DNA from 2 places in the Ruegeria sp. AG6 genome. Region 2 is predicted to be linked to the other one. Evidence: riboswitches for the same ligand, from Rfam matches in the RefSeq annotation. Region 2 holds a riboswitch; the other holds the start of a gene.
What was found. A riboswitch is a leader RNA that binds a small molecule or an ion and turns the genes downstream of it on or off. The one in region 2 is predicted to bind cobalamin.

Region 1 (5,326 bases), on a different contig from region 2:
GAAGGGTCGATATCCAGACCTTTGAGTTCACCCTTGGCCGTCGCCGTTGCCTTGACCAGGCCTGCACCGGATTCGCCGACAACCATCATGTTGTTCAGCTCTTCCTGCATTTCGGTCATCTTGGTTTGCAGGTCCTGCGCGGATTTCATCATCTTGGCCATGTCGCCCAGACCGCCAAGCCCGCCGAGTCCTTTCAGCATAGTATTCTCCTGTGTCTCCGTTTGCGCTCTAGATACGGGCAGCAGCGACATGGCACAAGGGTTCTCCCGCCGGTCGGAGGCTCATCCGTTCCGGTCGGCATGTTGATCAGCGCAGGCGTCAGCAGGAACGTGCTAACCATCTGCGACACCATATTTGCCAGCAGGCCCGGCAAGCGCAGATCGTCCTTGGCGCGCATATGGTCTGCTGCCGAGACTGATCACACAGGGCAAAGAAAATCTGGGCGCGGTTCGAATGGCTACGCGGCATCCGGATCAGAATTGTCACGGGCCGCCTTCCGCTGGCCGGTGTCGCAACAAACGATCTGAGACATGCGGGCGGATGTGTTCGATCGAAACCTCGGTCAGCTTCGTTTGAAACGGGGGGTGACGGGCCGCGGGGTCAGTCTTCCTCGAACGGGTCCCACTCGTCTTCCACCTCGGGAAGCGCTTCGGTCTCGACCTTGGCGGCGCGTTGCTCCGGCGTTTCGATCCTAGTGATTTTCGCCTTTGGGAATTGCGCCAATACCGCCTGCACCAAAGGATGTTGTTCGGCCTCGGATTTCAGTGCGAGCTCGGCCTCATCCCTGACTTCTGCAATCGTGGGGGCTTCTCCGTCCGAGACGATCGAGACAGCCCACCGATTTCCTGTCCAGCGTTGCAAGGCAGTGCCCAGTCGTGGCGCCAGATCCGCCGGTGCCTGGGTGGCGGGTGTGAATTCGATTCGTCCGGGTTGATAGGAGACGAGGCGCACGCCGTTTTCCACCTCGACCAGCAACTTTACGTCGCGATTGGTCCGGATCAGTTCCACCACGTGGTCGAAGGTCGGGTAATGGGCAAGGGCCGTCTGGGCATCCTGCGCCAGGGCTGCAACCGGTGCGCCACCGGAACCGCGAGGGGACGGCGCGTAGGCAGGTGGATGGGTCGCGCCAGCCGGCGCCGGACCGGCGCCCGGTCGGGATATCGAAACGCCGCCATTGGGCCCGCCCGGCGGTGGTGGCGGGGCATCTTGCAACCGTTTGATCAGCTCTTCGGGGCTGGGCAAATCCGCCACATGGGTCAGGCGAATAACGGCCATTTCAGCGGCCATCATGGCGTTGGGCGCAGCCGAGACTTCCTCGAGCGCCTTCAGCAGCATTTGCCACATCCGGGTCAGAACCCGCATCGGCAGAGCCTCGGCCATGTGTTGGCCCCGGGTCCGTTCATCCGGAGAAACCGTCGGATCCTGCGCCGCGTCAGGCGTGATCTTCACGACGGACACCCAATGCGTGATCTCGGCCAGATCGCGCAGCACCGCCAGCGGGTCTGCGCCTTCGGCGTATTGGCCGCTCAACTCGGTAAGTGCTCCGGCGGCATCGCCGCGCAGGATCATATCCATAAGGTCCAGAACCCGGCCACGGTCTGCCAGTCCAAGCATTGCACGGACCTGATCGGCGGTCGTCTCGCCAGCCCCATGCGAAATCGCCTGATCCAGCAACGAGGTCGCATCCCGGGCCGATCCTTCCGCTGCTCGGGTGATCAGCGCCAGCGCGTCTTCGGCGATCTGGGCGTTTTCCGCTTCGGCGATCTTGCGCAGCAGGCCAATCATGTCTTCGGGTTCGATCCGGCGCAGGTCGAAACGCTGGCAGCGGGACAGCACAGTGACAGGGACTTTGCGGATTTCAGTGGTTGCGAAGATGAACTTCACATGCGCGGGCGGTTCTTCCAACGTCTTGAGCAGCGCGTTGAACGCGCTGGTCGAGAGCATATGAACCTCGTCGATGATGTAAATCTTGTAACGCGCGCTGGCGGCGCGATAGCGGACACTGTCAATGATCTCGCGGATGTCGTTGACGCCCGTACGGCTGGCGGCGTCCATCTCCATCACGTCGACATGGCGGCCTTCCATGATGGCGACACAATGTTCACACTGACCGCAGGGTTCGGTCGTGGGGCCACCGGTTCCGTCGGGTCCGATGCAGTTCATGCCCTTGGCGATGATCCTTGCGGTCGTGGTTTTGCCGGTGCCGCGAATGCCGGTCATGATGAAGGCCTGCGCGATCCGGTCGGCCGCGAACGCGTTTTTCAGGGTGCGCACCATGGCATCCTGACCCACCAGATCGGCAAAGGTTTCCGGGCGATACTTGCGGGCGAGAACCTGATAGGCGGGGCTGGAGCTGTCTGTCATGTCTTCTCGTTGGGATTCGGTGCTTGGGCACAGCGTAGTGGCCACCGTTGCCCGCGTCCACAGCGTGGCGCGATGATTTTTGATTTAGAAACGAGTCGCTTTCGCACTAAACTGCATCAGCGGATTTAATGGCTCATTTTTGTAAAGAGTTCTTTGGGGAGGACAGGATTCATGTCGCAGTTGGTGATCTATGCCCTGCAAGTCGGTGGCGGAACGCTGGCGCTGACCTCGATGCCCGGACGCGGCGGAGATTACTCCAGCGATCTGGATATGATCGCAGCGTGGCAGCCGGGGCTTGTTGTTTCGATGACGACGGATGTCGAAATGCTTCAGGACGGGGCGCAGGAATTTGGAAGCGATATTCAAAGCCGCGCCAGCCGATGGGTTCACCTGCCGATCGAAGATTTCGGAGCGCCGACAAAAGCGATTGATGACGCGTGGCCGTCCGTCAGCGCCGCGGCCCGGCACGCGCTGTCCGGCGGAGGTCGCGTATTGGTACACTGCCGCGGGGGCTGTGGCAGGTCAGGTATGATTGTCCTGCGGCTGATGGTCGAATGCGGCGAAGGCGCGGACACGGCGCTGCAACGATTGCGGGCGGTGCGCCCTTGCGCCGTCGAAACGGATGCGCAACTGGCCTGGGCCTCTCGGCGTGCCCAGGCACAGGTCAGTCTGGACTCAGATTGAAATCTGCGCGGGCGCGCAAGCAGGTTTTCGAGGCCGGATCGTAGAAACTTCGATCATCGCGCAGGGTAGGGTTTTCACGACGCCGGATGGCATCGCACTGAACGTGTTTCCGAAGATCAGGTCGGCATAGCCGTTCAGCGGCTCAATCGCGGTTTCGGGCTGCGTCCCGCAAAAGACACGAATGCGGTCTGATTGCGCGCGGAAAATTGCATGACATCCTTCGCTGCAATGTGACAGCGCGCTGCTGCCCTCAATCTCGAAATCGTCACTTGTGGCCGAGGTCGCCTGGGCCATGGCTTCGGATATCGAGCGCGCCAGCCGCGCCAAAGCGGGACAGGTTTTGCCCGTCCGCTGACATACTGTTGCACTGAATTCATGTGTCTTTGTCTTCCAGATCATCCTGCGCCCTCCGCGCTTGGTGGACAGGATATTTGGGACAGGTGGGACAGCGTGATGCCGTCAGGACCTGCCCGGACACCCCGCCCGAGTTTCGGTTTCGTTTCCGATGGCAGGTCTCCTGACTTGCGGGTCATCGCTTTGCCGACCTTCCCAGCCTTTGGGCCAGTGGTGTTTCGGCATCGCTTACCGCTTACAGTTGCGGGGGCAGTCGCGGATTTGGTTGTTGCCTGCATGACCAGACATTACCGCACCGTGTTCCCTTTTCATCCCGACCCCTTGTGGAGGCCGGAAACCATCACACAACCGCTAGCGTTTGAGCACGCATCGAGTCAAGCCGATCTTTTGACCGGACGCTTGGTCATGCTGGATACGGTGTTGGTTCATGCATAGTGTCGAGGGCGTTGAGGTTCGGAAACCGGATTTACCAAGCGCAAAGCCAGAGATCATGTTGGACACAGAGCAAACGGTAATGACCGAAGAATTTCGCTTTCCGTCCGGGCAGAAAACACTGTCTGCCCGGTTGTACAGCCCGCTGTCTTCGCCCGAAATCGTCGTCGTGCTGAACAGTGCAACGGGTGTGCCGCGCGATTATTACCGTCATTTCGCACGATGGCTTGCTGCCGAGCAGGGTATGGCCTGCCTGACCTATGACTATCGCGATTACGGGCATTCCTTGACCGGCCGCCTGAAAGATTCGCGTGCGACCATGGCGGATTGGGCCTTGATCGACATGCCCGCGGCACGGGCAGAAATGCGCAGACGGTTTCCCGATTCGCAGCATTGGACCATCGGCCATTCGATCGGCGCGATGTTGGGGCCTGTGCAGCCGGATATCGATCTGATTGATCGCATGATCTGTGTGTGTTCGGGGCTGGTAACCCTAAGCGACCATCCATGGCCCTATCGTGGTTTGGCAGGATTGTTCTGGTATGGTCATGCCCCGCTTTTGGCCCGAGCCCTTGGCTACCTTCCCGGAAAGGCGATCGGGTTCGGCTCGGATCTGCCGGCATCGGTCTATTGGCAGTGGCGCAAATGGTGTACGGCGCCTTTGAACTATGTGCCTGAAATCGGGCATGAGTTACCTGCGGCGCAGTGGAAGGATTCTGGAACGCCCGTGGATTTGTTCACCTTCGAGGACGACCAGATGGTGCCGCCGGAAGCGGTTTGGCGGCTTGCGGATCTTTACGGCCCCGATGCCAACCGCCACCTGCTGAGCCCTGCCGATTTCGGGTTGCCCGAGGTTGGTCATATCGGAGCATTTGCCCGGCGCAATGCAGCGGTTTGGCCGCGACTGATCGCTTGATCAGACGCGGCGCAGGACGGGCCGGGCACCGCCCAACGATCACCGGTTGCGAAGTTTCTTTTCCTTCATGACGCCACGGACCATCTTGCCGAACGCTTTGTCCCGCGCCCGGGACTGCGCGACGGTTTCAGAATTGCGCTGATCTTCGCGCCGAAGCTTGCGCCACCGGTCCAATCGAGCCGGATCAAGCGTGCCGTGGCTTATTGCCTTTTGCACGGCACATCCGGGCTCGGAGCTGTGCTGGCAATCCGAAAAACGGCAGTCCCGGCTCAACTCGGCAAGGTCCGAGAAAACGTCGTCGATCCCGTCCCGAGCGTCCAGCAGGCGCAACGCGCGCATTCCGGGTGTATCGATCAACCAGCCACCGTTGCGCATCCGGTGCAATGCGCGTGCGGTCGTCGTGTGCCGGCCCCGCGCGTCATCCTCGCGAATGTCCGAGGTGGCGAGATCCTGATCGGTCATGGTATTGGCAAGTGTCGTCTTGCCAACGCCCGACGATCCAACCAGCGCTCCGGTCTGGCTTTTGGGGCACCAGGACAGAACCTTTTCAACCTCTGCCGGGTCCAGCGCGTTGAT
Region 2 (5,326 bases):
GTCGTTTGCACCCTTCTGGCTTTCACCGTTTTTCTGTTCGTTTCCGAGATCATAAGGATCGACCTTTCCGCCATATTGGTTCTGGTTCTCATAGGCTTGCTCAGCTACGCGCCCGGGCTGGAAAATCTGGCGGATGTCACCCTTCTGTTCGACGGCTTCGCATCCAATGCCGTCATCTCGATCATTGCGGTCATGATCGTCGGGGCCGGTCTGGACAAGACGGGGATCATGAACAAGGTGGCTGCCGTCATACTCAAATACGGCGGCAAATCCGAAGGCAGGGTTGTACCAATCATTTCCGGCACCGTTGGCGTCATATCCTCGTTCATGCAGAATGTAGGCGCCGCTGCTCTGTTTCTGCCGGTTGTCAGCCGAATTTCCACACGGTCAGGCATACCGCTGTCGCGCCTGCTCATGCCAATGGGATTCTGCGCCATTTTGGGCGGCACAATGACGATGGTCGGGTCGTCTCCTCTTATCCTGCTGAACGATCTGATCCTGACGGCAAATGACAGTCTGCCGGCCTCTCAGAAAATGGAGCCCTTCGGCCTGTTCTCGGTCACGCCGATCGGTGCGGTTCTGATCCTGACGGGAATTGGTTACTTTCTGCTGTTGGGACGCTGGGTTTTGCCCGAGGCTGAAGGACCTGACAATACGGGTACCGGACAAGGGACACAGGAATACCTGCAAAGGGTCTATGGCCTCAAAGCTGATGTGTTCGAAGTCGTGGTGCCCGAGGACAGCCCCCTGGTCGGCGAGATTCTGGCCGACATCAACCACGAAAACCACCTGTACATCATTTCAACCTTCTATCGCGGCAAAACCTCGATGGTTCAGGTTTTGACAGCGGAAATTGCAGCGCCGTGTCGGCTGGCCATCGTCGGCCGCCGTTGGGAGGTCGAGAAGTTCGCCGAGAAATACGGGCTGACCGTTCTTCCGGACTTGGACATTTTCGTCGAAGAGTTCGCCCCAACCAATGCAGGCGTGGCCGAGGTGGTCATCACGCCTGACAGCAAGCTGATCGGCAAATGCCCCCGCGAGCTTTTGTTTCGCAAGACCTACGGGATGTCGCTGCTGGCCATTCACCGCGGCGAAGAGACGCTGAGCCATGTCGAGACCGAGGATCACGAATCCACGCAGATCGGGCTCGAAAAGTTTCAGGCGGGCGACATGCTTGTGGCCCATACCAGATGGGACAACCTGATGCGGATCAAACGAGATCCGGATTTCGTCGTTGTGACGACAGACTTTCCTCAGGACGAGCTGAGGCCGCAAAAAGTCGGCTGGGCCCTGGCATTCTTCGCCATTTCGCTGTCGTTGATCCTGTTCACGGACGTCCGGCTTTCACTCTGTCTTCTTACCGGCGCGGTGGGCATGATGCTGACCCGTGTGCTCAGCGTGGACGAGGCGTACCGCGCGGTCGGATGGAACACCGTATTCCTGCTCGCCTGCCTCATACCTTTGGGACAAGCCGTGCAGAACACAGGCACGGCCGCGTGGATCGCCCAGCAGATCATGATAATTCTGGACGGCTGGCCGCTCTGGTCGTTGCAAACCGGCATCGCCATTCTGGCGACGGCCTTTTCTTTGGTCATGTCCAACGTGGGGGCCACGGTCCTGCTGGTGCCTCTGGCAGTATCGATTGCGGTGGCGGCGGGTGGAAACCCGGCCGTCTTTGCCCTGACGGTCGCCATATCGACCTCGAACAGCTTCATCATCCCAACCCATCAGGTAAACGCGTTGATCATGGGTCCGGCCGGATACAAGGTGATGGATTTCGTTCGCTCCGGCGGAATAATGACGGCGCTGTTTCTGGTCGTCTCCCTGCTCATGATCAACGTCATCTATTAGCGCAAGAGGATCTGCGGTGTTCGGTGGTCTTTTCCCATCATCGGGACAGGTTCAGTCAAGGCACCCGTTCACCATAGTCTACGCCCCTTGCTAACATACTGTTCGTCGCCCGGCCCATCTCAGGCTGGGTCCCGGCACGCCATGCCGCCCATCGACGCCCACAGGTCGCTTTCCATGCCTCTGCATCATTGTTGCGCGCGACTCGCTTGACAAGCAGGCCAGCGGTGCCGCATGTCCCTTTCGTTGGTGTCGGTGACAGCCGATGAAAAGGGAATGCGTCAACGGTCTTGCCGCCAAACGCAGCCGCCCCCGCGACCGTGAACGGAGAGGATGCCCAATGCCACTGGCCCGAAAGCCGGGAAGGCGGGACATCCGACAGAGGCCCGCCTCTGGCATCCGCAAGCCGGGAGACCTGCCAACAACCGAAGTTGAAACCGGGCGGGGTGTTCCGGTGTCGGGTCCATGACCATTCGTGGCCCGCATGAAACCCCGTCCCCCGCGAAGAGGATTTGGGGGGATGAGAGACATGACCGATACCGCACCAGTCGAGTTGCTGGTCTGTACCACCTGCCGTCGCGGCCTGCCTGTGGAAGATGACACGCAACGCCCGGGCGCTTTGTTACACAAGGCTCTGGAACAGGCGGACCTGCCCGACGGTGTCACCCTGAAAGCCGTTGAATGCCTGTCAAACTGTGATCAAGGCTGTTCGATCGTGTTGCGCGGGCCGGGCCGCTGGACCTTCGTGTATGAAAACCTGAACGAAACAGATCATGTCGACGTCATCGTCGACGGCGCGACCAAGTATCTGGCCACCGAAGATGGTTTGGTGAAATGGCGCGAACGCCCCGAACATTTTCGCAAGAACTGTGCCTCGCGCATTCCCCCCATTGGAGCCTGACATGTCGAACCTCGAAAAACTCCCCGTCACAGTGATCACCGGCTTTCTGGGATCGGGCAAGACCACTTTGGTGCGTCACCTGATGCAGAACCCACAGGGCAAGCGCCTTGCTGTCGTGGTCAACGAGTTCGGCGATGTAGGCGTCGATGGCGACATCCTGAAATCCTGCGCCATTCCTGATTGCCCGGCGGAAAACATCATGGAACTGGCCAATGGCTGCATCTGCTGCACCGTGGCAGATGATTTCATTCCCACCATCGAGGCCCTGATGGCGTTGGAGCCACGCCCGGATCACATCCTGATCGAAACCAGCGGTCTGGCCCTGCCGAAACCGCTGCTCAAGGCATTCGACTGGCCTGACATCCGCTCGAAGATCACCGTCGACGGCGTGATCGCCCTGGCCGATGCCGAGGCCGTGGCCGCAGGCCGCTTCGCGCCCAATGTCGAAGCAGTGGATGCGCAGCGCATGGCCGATGACTCGATCGACCACGAAACGCCCCTTTCCGAGGTGTTCAAGGATCAGATCTCGTGCGCTGACATCATCCTGCTGACCAAGCCCGACCTCGCCGGCCCCGAAGGCGTGGCCAAAGCGCGCGAGATCATCGCCGCCGAGGCGCCGCGCCCCCTACCCGTCGTCGAAGTGGCAGAAGGTGCCGTGGACGTGCGCGTTGTGCTGGGTCTGGAAGCCGCCGCCGAGGATGACATGGACGCCCGACCCTCGCATCACGACGGCCATCACGATCACGAGCATGACGATTTCGAAAGCATCATCGTCGAGCTGCCCGAGCAGACCGATCCGGCCCAACTGGTCGCCAATATCGAACGCCTGGCCAATGAACTGAACATCCTGCGCGTCAAAGGGTATGCCGCCGTTCAGGGCAAACCCATGCGCCTGCTGGTCCAGGCAGTGGGTGCCCGCGTGCGTCACCAGTATGACCGCCCGTGGGAACCCGGTGAAGAACGCCGTTCGCGTCTGGTCGTCATCGCCGAGCATGACGATATCAAAGAGGCGGAAATCCGCGAAATCCTCGTGGGTGTGCGTGAGGCCGCCGAGTAAGCCATGCACGTCGTCTTTCGCGAAAGCCACGGGCTCGAGGAAACCGAGACCCCAACCGATCTGGGCCAGAGCCCGGCGGACCTGGTGGTGCTGTCCTTTTCGGACAGCGACCTAGGCGCTTTCGCGGCGGGCTGGCATCGTGGTGGCGGACCGGAAGGGCGAATGCCGACCCTGCGGCTGGCGAATTTGACGGCTCTGAAACACCCGCTGTCGGTCGATACCTATGTCGAACAGACGCTTCAAGGCGCCAAGGGCATTCTGATCCGTCTGATCGGCGGGGTGCCCTACTGGGCTTATGGGTTGCAGCAGGTTCTGGCGCTGGCGCAGGCCAAGGGCATCGCACTGGCGGTGCTGCCCGCCGACGGGCGCGAGGACACGCGGCTGGATGACTATTCCACCCTGCCGGTCTCGACCCTGCGGCGTCTGGCGCATCTGTGCGATACCGGCGGCGAGGTCGCGGCACAGGCGGCGCTGGCGCAGATGGCTTTGGCGGCGGGGCTTTATGCCGGTCCGGTGATGGGCGCCAAGACCTTGCCCGAATGTGGCGTGTGGTGTCCGGATCGCGGCGTAATCCCGGTGGAAACCGCATTCGAAGGCAAGACCAAACGAATCCTCGTCACCTTTTACCGCGCTTACCTGACCTCGGCAGACACCGCCCCGATCGCAGCCCTGATCCGCAGCCTGCGCGCCCGTGGATACGCGGCGGTGGGCCTGTTTGCCCCGTCTCTCAAGGCGCCTGTAGCCGCCGAATGGTTGCGGGAACAGGTTGTTGCGCTGAACCCATCTGCCATTATCAACGCCACTTCGTTTTCGGGAAAAGGCGCGTCGGGAACGTCGCCTCTGGACGCTGCAGGCGTGCCGGTGTTTCAGGTCGCTCTCGCCACCTCGCGCCGCAAAGCCTGGGCCGAGGCGGAACGCGGTTTGTCCCCGGCCGATCTTGCCATGCATGTGGTACTGCCCGAGGTGGATGGACGGATCTCAGCAGGAGTTGCGTCTTTCAAGGAACCCGGAAAACGCGATCCGCATCTGGAATACGCGCGCTTTGCACACCGTCCCGAACCGGACCGGATCGAAGCGATCATCGACCGTGTATCGGGCTGGCTTGCACTGAACGACAAACCCAAGGCAGATCAGATTCCTGCGTTGGTCCTGTCCACCTATCCCGGCAAAGACTGGCAGATGGCCCATGCGGTTGGCCTCGACGCGCTGGCCTCGGCCCAGGCGATGCTGTCCGATCTTGACGAAGAAGGCTATGACATCGCGACTGGCGTGCCGATTGCCGACACTCTTCTGGACGCACGGATTTCGTGGTCGCTTGGGGATTATCAGGATGCGCTTGCGGAATTGCCCGAGACCCTGCGCGCTGATCTGCACACCGTTTGGGGCGCGCCCGAAGATGATCCGGCCTGTGCCGATGGGGCCTTCCATTTCACCGCGCTTCGGCGCGGCAAGGCGCTGGTCGCGCTGCAACCCGAACGCGGCACGCCCGAGCTGCGGGATGACGACTATCATGACCTCTT

Region 1: linked by a shared signal. The riboswitch ahead of ACR0I0_RS19365 (hypothetical protein) and the one ahead of ACR0I0_RS00315 (DUF1636 family protein) in region 2 are both predicted to bind cobalamin.

What each region holds. Positions count from the first base shown of each region.
Region 1 covers NZ_JBQFYQ010000015.1:7,049-12,374, forward strand. The annotation lists gene ACR0I0_RS19350 (YbaB/EbfC family nucleoid-associated protein) at 1-200, opposite strand, end outside; gene ACR0I0_RS19355 (DNA polymerase III subunit gamma/tau) at 601-2,364, opposite strand; gene ACR0I0_RS19360 (protein-tyrosine phosphatase family protein) at 2,536-3,048, shown strand; gene ACR0I0_RS19365 (hypothetical protein) at 3,040-3,447, opposite strand; cobalamin riboswitch at 3,539-3,759, opposite strand; gene ACR0I0_RS19370 (alpha/beta hydrolase family protein) at 3,917-4,750, shown strand; gene rsgA (ribosome small subunit-dependent GTPase A) at 4,790-5,326, opposite strand, start outside.
Region 2 covers NZ_JBQFYQ010000001.1:64,668-69,993, reverse strand. The annotation lists gene ACR0I0_RS00320 (SLC13 family permease) at 1-1,851, shown strand, start outside; cobalamin riboswitch at 2,079-2,285, shown strand; gene ACR0I0_RS00315 (DUF1636 family protein) at 2,378-2,749, shown strand; gene cobW (cobalamin biosynthesis protein CobW) at 2,751-3,806, shown strand; gene cobN (cobaltochelatase subunit CobN) at 3,810-5,326, shown strand, end outside.